3 regions of the Halopseudomonas phragmitis genome follow, and region 3 is predicted to be linked to each of the others. Evidence: predicted binding sites of a transcription regulator. Region 3 holds the regulator's gene; each other region holds the start of a gene.
What was found. Region 3 encodes FliA, which starts transcription of late flagellar genes. Its sites were predicted from a motif close to CTAAAGTTTNNNNNNNNNNNGCCGNTAA; they were not measured.
Positions count from the first base shown of each region.

Region 1: BVH74_RS10525 (methyl-accepting chemotaxis protein) is a predicted target of FliA. The motif match lies at 1,295-1,322, and genes of this name have one in related genera.
Region 2: BVH74_RS09615 (flagellin) is a predicted target of FliA. The motif match lies at 1,969-1,996, and genes of this name have one in related genera.

Region 1 covers NZ_CP020100.1:2,269,075-2,272,284, reverse strand. The annotation lists gene BVH74_RS10530 (methyl-accepting chemotaxis protein) at 1-1,133, opposite strand, end outside; gene BVH74_RS10525 (methyl-accepting chemotaxis protein) at 1,367-3,210, shown strand, end outside; gene BVH74_RS10520 (hypothetical protein) at 3,206-3,210, opposite strand, start outside.
Region 2 covers NZ_CP020100.1:2,090,524-2,093,733, forward strand. The annotation lists gene BVH74_RS09605 (flagellin) at 1-404, shown strand, start outside; gene BVH74_RS09610 (flagellin) at 715-1,896, shown strand; gene BVH74_RS09615 (flagellin) at 2,084-3,210, shown strand, end outside.
Region 3 covers NZ_CP020100.1:3,509,205-3,512,414, reverse strand. The annotation lists gene flhF (flagellar biosynthesis GTPase FlhF) at 1-365, shown strand, start outside; gene fleN (flagellar synthesis regulator FleN) at 395-1,222, shown strand; gene BVH74_RS16245 (RNA polymerase sigma factor FliA) at 1,219-1,956, shown strand; gene BVH74_RS16240 (chemotaxis response regulator CheY) at 2,134-2,511, shown strand; gene BVH74_RS16235 (protein phosphatase CheZ) at 2,532-3,210, shown strand, end outside.

The DNA.
Region 1 (3,210 bases), 1.2 Mb from region 3:
ATCACATCAAGCACCTGGCTGATACTCTGAGCCCGAGCGGCCAGATCCTGTACTTCATCTGCCGAAGCACCGATGGTTTCAGTCAGTTTTCCTATGCTGGTCAGGGTATTGCCGACCTGTTGACGCCCTTCTTCGGTAATCCGGGTAGCCTGCTGTGAGAGATCCGAGGTGGACGCAGCATTGCTGGCCACTTCCTCGACAGCGGTAGTCATCTCGTTGACCGCCGTAGCCGCCTGCTGAACTTCATCATCCTGGCGCTGCAGGCCACGGGTGGCATCCTCGGTCACGGCGTTCAACTCTTCGGCCGCCGAAGCCAGTTGGGTCGAGGAGTTGGAAATGCCCACAATAGTGTCGCGCAACTGCTCCTGCATGCTCGCCAGCGCCCGCAACAGGCGGGCCGGTTCATCCCGACCCTGAACCTGGATCAAGCGGGTCAGATCCCCCTTGGCCACAGTTTCACTGACCTGCACGGCCTGGCGAATTGGACCGATAATGCTCTGGGTCAGGGTCCAGGCCAGCAAAACCGTAAGCAGAGCCGCCAGAATGACCGCAACTATCACCATGCTGCGCGCACTGGAGTAGCTCGCCGCAGACTCATCGGCGGCAGCGCCCACCCTCTCAACCGTATAACGCTCCAGGGCCAGCAGTGCCTGGGTCACCTGATCGGCCTGCGGATTCAATACCTGGTCAACATGCTGTAGGGCCAGATCAAAACGATTGTTCAATGCCAGATCCAATGCCTCACGCTGGGCCGCCAGGTAACCCTCGTAGCCGCGGTTGAATTGTTCGAACAAGCGTTGCTCATCCGGATAACTTATGAGAGCTGCATAGCGCTGCCGGTCGGCATCGACCTGCCGAGTCATTTCGTTGATCTGCGTGTTGAGCCTGGCCGCATCGCTGCCGTCCTCATCCAGCATGATGCGCAGGGTAAAAATCCGTACCCGCATAAAGTTCTGACCAAAACTGTTGATCAACTGCATGCCGGGCACCCAGTGGCTGTCCACCTCCTCAGCCTGCTGGCGCATCTGTCCCATCTCACGCATGCCCAGCATACCTAACAACAAAACAATTACTGCCATCACGGCAAAACCCGCCGCCAGCCGGGCAGCGATGGAATAGTTTCTCAACAGCATAAGAATCCCTAATCGATGAACGAGCGCCCGAATGATCGCGCTCACGGTTATAATGCGAACCCTTTGTCGGTTAACTGAAACCGACTCGCCGCCAATGATAGCTTAGCGCCATCACCAGACATCTGACTGGGGCAAAAAAAACAACACTGCGTTCCCCCTGATTAAAGTTTTTGGCCGCCTGGACGTTATCAAGGTGATGCTTTCCTATTCTGTTTTAACGAGACTTGCGCCCCATGCCCAACCAACTCAGTTTCAGCCAGAAAATCCTGATCGCCGCTTGCCTTGTGGTAATCGCGGCCTTTTCGGCATTTTCCCTTTACAACGATTACCTGCAGCGCAAGACGCTGCAGGACAATCTGCGCACTTATCTGAGTGATGCTGGCGGCTTGACTGCGGCCAATATCAGCAACTGGCTGTCGGGCCGGGTTCTGTTACTCGAGAACCTGGCCTCCAATCTGGCCGCCGACGATGGCAGTCGTATGATTGAGCTGTTGGAAGAACGCACGCTCAACCGCACCTTCGACTTCAGTTATCTGGGCGAAATGAACGGCGCCTTCACCATGCGGCCGGACTCACAAATGCCGGCTGACTATGATCCACGCACCCGGCCCTGGTTCAGGGACGCCAAGGCCGCCGGACGTACCGTTCTTACCCAGCCTTACACCGACGCCGCCACTGGCGACCTGATCATGACCATCGCCACCCCGTCGGGCAACGATGTGGTGGGTGGTGACCTGAACCTGAAAACTATCTCGACCATCATCAACGCACTGGACTTCAACGGCATGGGCTATGCGTTCCTGGTCAACCGCGATGGCACCATTCTGGTACACCCCAATGCCAGCCTTCAAACCCAGACTCTGAGCCAGATCTACCCTGGAGACACGCCACGCATCAACAGCGAGCTACAGGATGCAGTAATGGGCGGCGAAGCCCGCTTGCTGACCTTCATCCCGGTCACAGGACTGCCAGGCGTGGAGTGGCATGTCGGGCTGTCGATCAGTCGTGATCAGGCCTTTGCCAGCCTGACCAGCTTCCGTATTTCCGCGTTGATCGCCGCACTGATTGCCCTGATCGCCATTGTCGTGCTGCTCAGCCTGCTGATTCGCTACCTGCTAACACCCCTGACTTCGCTAGGCTCGGCGCTGGAAGATATCGCCCAGGGCGAAGGCGATCTGACCCGCCGCCTGCCGGTCACCAGCCGCGACGAATTTGGCCGCCTGGCTGCCGCCTTCAACCAGTTCGTTGAGCGGATTCACGCCTCGATTCGCCAGGTGGCAACCACCAGCCAGGAACTCAACGATGTCGCACTGAATGTGGTCAACGCCTCCAATGCCAATATGGCCAGCTCAGATGAACAGGCCAGTCGCACCAACAGCGTAGCCACCGCGATCAATGAGTTGGGCGCCGCCGCCCAGGAAATTGCCCGCAACGCAGCAGATGCCTCACAGCAGGCCAGCGGCGCGCGCAGTGGAGCCGACCAGGGTAGTCAGGTCGTGGCCCAGACCATTCAGGCCATGCAGGACCTGTCGGCCAAGATCACCGCTTCCAGCCAGACCATCCAGTCCCTGAGCCACCGCACCGAAGATATCGGTAAGATCCTCGACGTTATCCAGGGGATTTCCGAGCAGACCAACCTGCTGGCACTCAATGCGGCGATCGAAGCCGCCCGTGCCGGTGAGGCCGGTCGCGGTTTTGCCGTAGTCGCTGACGAGGTCCGCAGCCTCGCTCACCGGACTCAGAGCTCGGCCAAGGAAATCCATGACATGATTGAAGAACTGCGCAGCGATGCCAGCACCGCGGTGAAAAACATGGAGGAGAGTCAGCGCTACAGCGAGCACAGCGTCGAAGTAGCCAGTCAGGCCGGGCAGCGGCTGACAGAGATCACCCAGGGGATTGGCGAGATTGACAACATGAATCAGTCGGTCGCCACCGCCACCGAAGAACAGACATCGGTGATCGAAAGCCTGAATATGGACATCACCGAGATCAACACCCTCAATCAGGAAGGGGTGGAAAACCTGCAATCGACCCTGCGCGCCTGTACCTCACTGGAGCAGCAGGTCAACCGACTACG
Region 2 (3,210 bases), 1.4 Mb from region 3:
CTCTGTTGACCAGCGTAGCAGTAACCGACACTGATACTACAGGTGTGGGTACGCTCGGTTCTGCGGCAGCTATGACAGCTTCGACTGACAATACTGTCAAGGATATCGACATTACTACAGCCTCAGGTGCGCAGGCAGCAGTGCTGGTTATCGATGATGCGATCAAGATGATCGACTCCCAGCGCGCTGACCTCGGTGCGGTACAGAACCGCTTCGAGAACACCATTGCCAACCTGCAAAACATTGCCGAGAACGTGTCGGCCGCCCGTGGACGGATTCAGGACACCGATTTTGCCGCGGAAACTGCGAACCTGACCAAGAATCAGATTCTGCAGCAGGCCGGTACCTCTATCCTGGCCCAGGCCAACCAGTTGCCGCAGGCGGTACTCAGTCTGCTGGGCTGATCTGGCAGTAGGGTTGGTTTTCAACACAAGCCGGGCTTATGCCCGGCTTGTGTGTATTTGCGGCAGGCGCTTGCCTGCGCGGCAAAAGTTTGCCGGAATATCTCGGCAGTCAGTCGGTCTGGCTGGCTGTAAGTGGCCGTGGTTGGGCGCTTTATTGTTGTTGGCACACTTCCTGCTCATTCAACCTTGTGACATTAAAAAGCGGCAATGCAGTCGTTCGTCTGCATCGATGCCGAATATTCGTTGAATGCAGATTGCATGGCTGCCTGGTGATCGCGGTACGGGCAACAGGCAACAATGGAGGCAAGACATGTCCCTGACGGTGAACACCAATGTGGCGTCGCTGAATACCCAGCGTAACCTCAATACTTCATCCAATGCGCTGCAGACTTCTTTGCAGCGTCTGTCCACCGGCTCGCGCATCAACTCCGCCAAGGATGATGCTGCTGGCCTGCAGATTGCCAACCGCCTGACCAGTCAGGTCAATGGCCTGAACGTGGCGGTACGCAACGCCAATGACGGTATCTCGCTGGCACAGACCGCCGAAGGTGCTCTGCAGCAGTCGACCAATATCCTGCAGCGTATGCGCGATCTGGCCTTGCAGGCGGCCAACGGCTCCAACAGCGTCTCTGAGCGTGAGGCGCTGAACGCCGAAGTCAGTCAGCTGAAAAAGGAAATTGACCGGATCAGTAACACCACTACCTTTGGTGGACGCAAATTGCTGGATGGCAATTTTGGTATTTCCAGCTTCCAGGTTGGCTCGGCGGCCAATGAGATCATTAGTGTTGGCATTGGCGAAATGAGTGCTCAGTCGTTGCAAACCAACTTCTACTCGGAAGCTTTTGGTGATGCGGCTGGTACGGTAACTGTCGATACCCAGGTTACTCTTGATCTGGTGTTTACTGACACCAGCAAGAACACAACCATCACGGTTGAACTGAAAGCTGGCGATACTGGTGATCTTCTTACCGCCAAACTGGCAGCGGCAATCAATGACGCCAATATCGGTGTGGGTGTGCACCTTGATGCTGATGGTGACTATCAGGTGATTTCGCGCACTGATGCCAATGATCCAACGGTCAGCGATTTGCAGACCATCACTTTTGGTGACTCCACTCCAGCTTCAGGTGCGACATTCACTACTGTTGACCTGTCGGCTGCTACACCGGTGGCAGACAACACTATTGCTGATCTGGATATTCGCGATGTGGCGGGAGCTCAGGCGGCAATTCTGGTGATTGATGAATCCATCCGCCTGATCGATGCCCAGCGCGCCGAACTGGGTGCGGTGCAGAACCGTTTCGAAAACACCATTGCCAACCTGCAGAATATTGCTGAGAACGTCTCGGCAGCGCGCGGGCGGATTCAGGATACCGACTTTGCTGCGGAGACAGCGACGCTGACCAAGAACCAGATTCTGCAGCAGGCCGGAACCTCGATCCTGGCTCAGGCCAATCAGTTACCCCAGGCCGTACTCAGTCTGTTGCAGTAAGTTGTATTTGTGGTGGGGCAAAGCCGGGCCTGCGCCCGGCTTTTTGCTGCCCGAAGAATTGCCGGTGCTGGCCTAAAGCTTTGTCAGTGGCTGCCGATACAGGGATTGAACGCAGATTTCATGGTTGCCCGACCTCGGTCGAACCATGGAGTGGATACTGGGCAATCGCCACTATCGGAGGCACTATATGTCCCTGACCGTCAATACCAACGTAGCATCGCTGAATACCCAGCGTAACCTCAACAGCTCCGCCAGCTCGCTGCAGACTTCCTTGCAGCGTCTGTCCACCGGTTCGCGCATCAATAGTGCCAAAGATGATGCTGCCGGCCTGCAGATCGCCAACCGTCTGACCAGCCAGGTCAATGGTCTGAATGTGGCAGTGCGTAACGCCAATGATGGTATCTCGCTGGCCCAGACCGCCGAAGGTGCATTGCAACAGTCGACCAATATTTTGCAGCGTATGCGTGATCTGGCCCTGCAGTCGGCCAACGGCTCCAATAGCACTTCCGAGCGCGAAGCGCTGAATGCTGAAGTGACTCAGCTGAAGAAGGAAATCGACCGGATCAGCAACACCACCACTTTTGGTGGTCGCAAGCTGCTGGATGGCAACTTTGGCGTGACCAGCTTCCAGGTCGGCTCGGCGGCCAACGAAATCATCAGTGTCGGTATTGGCGAAATGAGTTCGACTTCGTTGAATGGTACTTTCTATACCGAGGCTTTTGGGACTGCGGCAATCGGTACGCCAGCAGATTATGTTGGGGGGACGGCTACCATTGAGGTGACGCTGGATGGGGTCGCTGATCCGGTGGAGTTGAGTGTTGAGTTGAGTGCTTCCGATGATGCTGAGACTATCACGGCCAAATTGGCAGCTGCTGTTAACGACGCCAATCTGGGAGTGAGTGTACAGAAGGACGAAAATGATGCCTGGCAAGTAATTACCAACTCGAATGCAGATGGTGACGGCCCGGCCGTTACGGGTATCGAGTTTACCTCGCTGCCAGCTGAAGTCACTCTGGCCGATATTACGCTTGATGCCACGAATGCGGCAGCGGCTGCCGACAGCACTGTCAGTGCCATCGACATCACTTCTGCCTATGGAGCCCAGGCTGCCGTGTTGGTGATTGATGAGGCGATTCGTATGATCGACTCTCAGCGTGCCGACCTCGGTGCGGTGCAGAACCGCTTCGAGAACACCATTGCCAACCTGCAGAATATTGCCGAGAACGTGTCGGCAGCCCGTGGTCGTATCCAGGATACCGACTTTGCCGCCGAGACTGCGAATCTGACCAAGAACCAGATTCTGCAGCAGGCCGG
Region 3 (3,210 bases):
ATCAGCTCAGTGAGTTGGCAGCCCAGGGCAGCCAAGTGCGCACACTGCTGGTACTGGCTGCAACCAGCCAGCACCGAGTACTCAAGGCTGCCTATCACACATACAAGCGTTGCGCGCTGTCAGGCTGTATTCTGACCAAGGTGGACGAGGCGGCTACTCTGGGTGAAGCATTGGGGCTGGCGATGGAGCACGGTTTACCGGTAGCCTATCTGGCCGATGGCCAGCGCATCCCCGATGACCTCAACCGGGCCGTGGGGCACCAACTGGTCAGCCGGGCTGTAAGCCTGGCCAGCAACGAAGCACCCGCAGATCAGGCTATGGCTGACGTTTTTGCCGGTATACTGCATAAACAACGCGCAAGTTGAGATTTTACTAAGGCAAGGTATACAACGAGATGGGAAGCAAACATCCGGTTCAAGTGATCGCAGTCACCGGCGGCAAGGGCGGGATCGGCAAGACCAATGTGTCGGTCAACCTCAGCCTGGCCCTGGCCGAGCTCGGGCGACGTGTGGTCCTGCTGGATGCCGACCTTGGCCTGGCCAATGTCGATGTGCTGTTGGGGCTCAAGCCGCGAGCTACCCTGGCTGACGTGCTGGAAGGTAGTTGTGATCTCAGGGATGTCATGATCTCCGGTCCTGGTGGAATACGGGTGGTACCGGCCGCTTCCGGCGTGTCGCACATGGTCCATCTCAATGCCCAGGAGCATGCTGGCTTGATCCAGGCCTTCAGCGAAATTGGCGATGACCTGGATGTGCTGATCGTCGATACCGCCGCCGGTATCAGCGATTCGGTACTGAGTTTCGTGCGCGCCGCCCAGGAAGTGCTGGTGGTGGTCTGTGACGAGCCTACCTCTATTACCGACGCCTATGCGCTGATCAAGCTGCTCAACCGCGATTTTGGCATGACCCGTTTCCGGGTTCTGGCCAATATGGTCAATACCCCACAGGAAGGTCGCACGGTGTTTGCTAAACTCACCAAGGTGACTGACCGCTTCCTGGATGTAGCCCTGCAGTATGTGGGAGCGGTGCCATTTGACGAGATGGTGCGCAAGGCGGTGCAGAAGCAGCGCGCAGTATATGACCTGTATCCCCGCAGCAAGGCCTCCATGGCGATTCGGGCGATTGCCCAGAAAGTCGATGGCTGGCCTTTGCCCGCCAATCCGCGCGGCCATCTGGAATTTTTCGTGGAGCGTCTGGTTCAGCAAGTCGGATCCGACGCATGACGGCACTGGCTGGTGGAGTGAGCATGTATACCCGCGCGCAGAGCACAGCCGAATATCAGGATCGACTGGTCGAGCAATTTGCTCCTCTGGTCAAACGTATTGCCTATCACCTGCTCGGTCGGTTGCCGGCCAGCGTGCAGGTTGAAGACTTGATGCAGGCCGGTATGATCGGCTTGCTCGAAGCATCCCGCAAGTTCGATAACAGCAAGGGCGCCAGCTTTGAAACCTACGCCGGCATCCGCATTCGCGGGGCCATGCTGGATGAAGTGCGCAAGGGTGACTGGGCTCCGCGTTCAGTACACCGCAACACACGCCTGGTCAGCGATGCGATCCGCTCGGTTGAGGCTCGTTTGGGGCGTGACGCTAAAGATAATGAAGTTGCTGCCGAACTTGAGATGAGTCTTGAGGAATATTACGCGATCCTCAACGATACCGCCGGCAGCAAGCTATTCAGTTTTGATGATTTGCTTGAGTCCGGAGCACCGACCGATGTTCAGGCCGAGGCTGAGCCTCTGGGCGGGCTTCAGGATGAGCGCTTTCGGGTCGCCTTGAGTAATGCGATCGAGGGGTTGCCCGAGCGTGAGCGCCTATTGCTGTCGCTGTATTACGACGAGGAATTGAACCTCAAGGAAATCGGCGCCGTACTGGGGGTCAGTGAATCACGGGTCAGTCAGTTGCACAGCCAGTGCGCCGCTCGTCTGCGGGCCCGCCTGGCCGATTGGCGCGACGATTGATTTTATCGCCAGCATCCGGACAATGCGCCTGGGCCTGACGCAAGGCGGATGATAGCTGGCAATATGGGTTTTCAGTGTTTCCTTAGGTGGTTCGACAGGCTTGAACATGGCAACGGGTGAGCAGCGAGCGAGCCTGCATTTCCCCTGGTTTGTACGGAGGTCTACTTGGACAAGAACATGAAAATTCTCATCGTTGACGATTTTTCGACGATGAGGCGCATCATCAAGAATTTGTTGCGTGACCTGGGGTTTACCAACACGGCTGAAGCCGATGATGGCACCACGGCGTTGCCCATGCTGCAAAGTGGCAACTTCGACTTTCTGGTGACCGACTGGAATATGCCGGGCATGAGCGGCATTGACCTGCTGCGCGCAGTGCGGGCCGACGAGCGCCTCAAGCACCTGCCGGTGCTGATGGTTACCGCTGAAGCCAAACGCGACCAGATCATTGAAGCGGCTCAGGCCGGGGTCAACGGTTACGTGGTCAAGCCTTTTACCGCGCAAGCCTTGAAAGAGAAGATCGAGAAGATTTTCGAGCGCGTTCAGGCCAAATAACACAACCCGGGGTAAAGGTTATGGCGTTAAGTAAGGATCCCGGTCAGGAAACCGCCCAGGAATTCGAACATTCCCTCAAGGAAAATGCGCGGCAGCTGGTCAGCTACCTGGAGAATGGCGAGTTTGCCGAAGCCGTACTGGTCATCCATGCCATCAATCAGGCCCGTGACCGCGGTCTGTACCATGAGGTCGGCAAGCTCACCCGGGCGCTGCACAGTGCGATCGTCAATTTTCAGATCGACACCACCCATGCGCTCGAAGAAGGCAACGACAGCTCCAAGATCACCGATGCTTCCGACCATCTCGACTATGTGGTCAAGCTGACCGACAAGGCCGCCAACCGGACCATGGATCTGGTTGAGAGCAGCGCGCCGATTGTTTCTGAGCTTGGCCAGGAAGCGGCAACCCTGCGCGCCGACTGGGAGCGCCTGCAGCGCCGCGAGATCGCCGCCACCGAGTTCCGTGACCTGTACCGACGCATTGGCGATTTTCTGGCCAAGACCGAGCAATCCAGCAGTGCTGTTAGCTCGCAGCTCAACGAAATTCTGCTGGCCCAGGATTATCAGGACCTGACCGGTCAGGTGATCAAGCGGGTCATTACCCTGGTTCATGATGTCGAGGAAAGTCTGGTCAGCCTGGTGCGCATGGCTGGTCAGGTTGATCGAATTGCCGGTATTGAACACGGCGAAACGCGGGCAA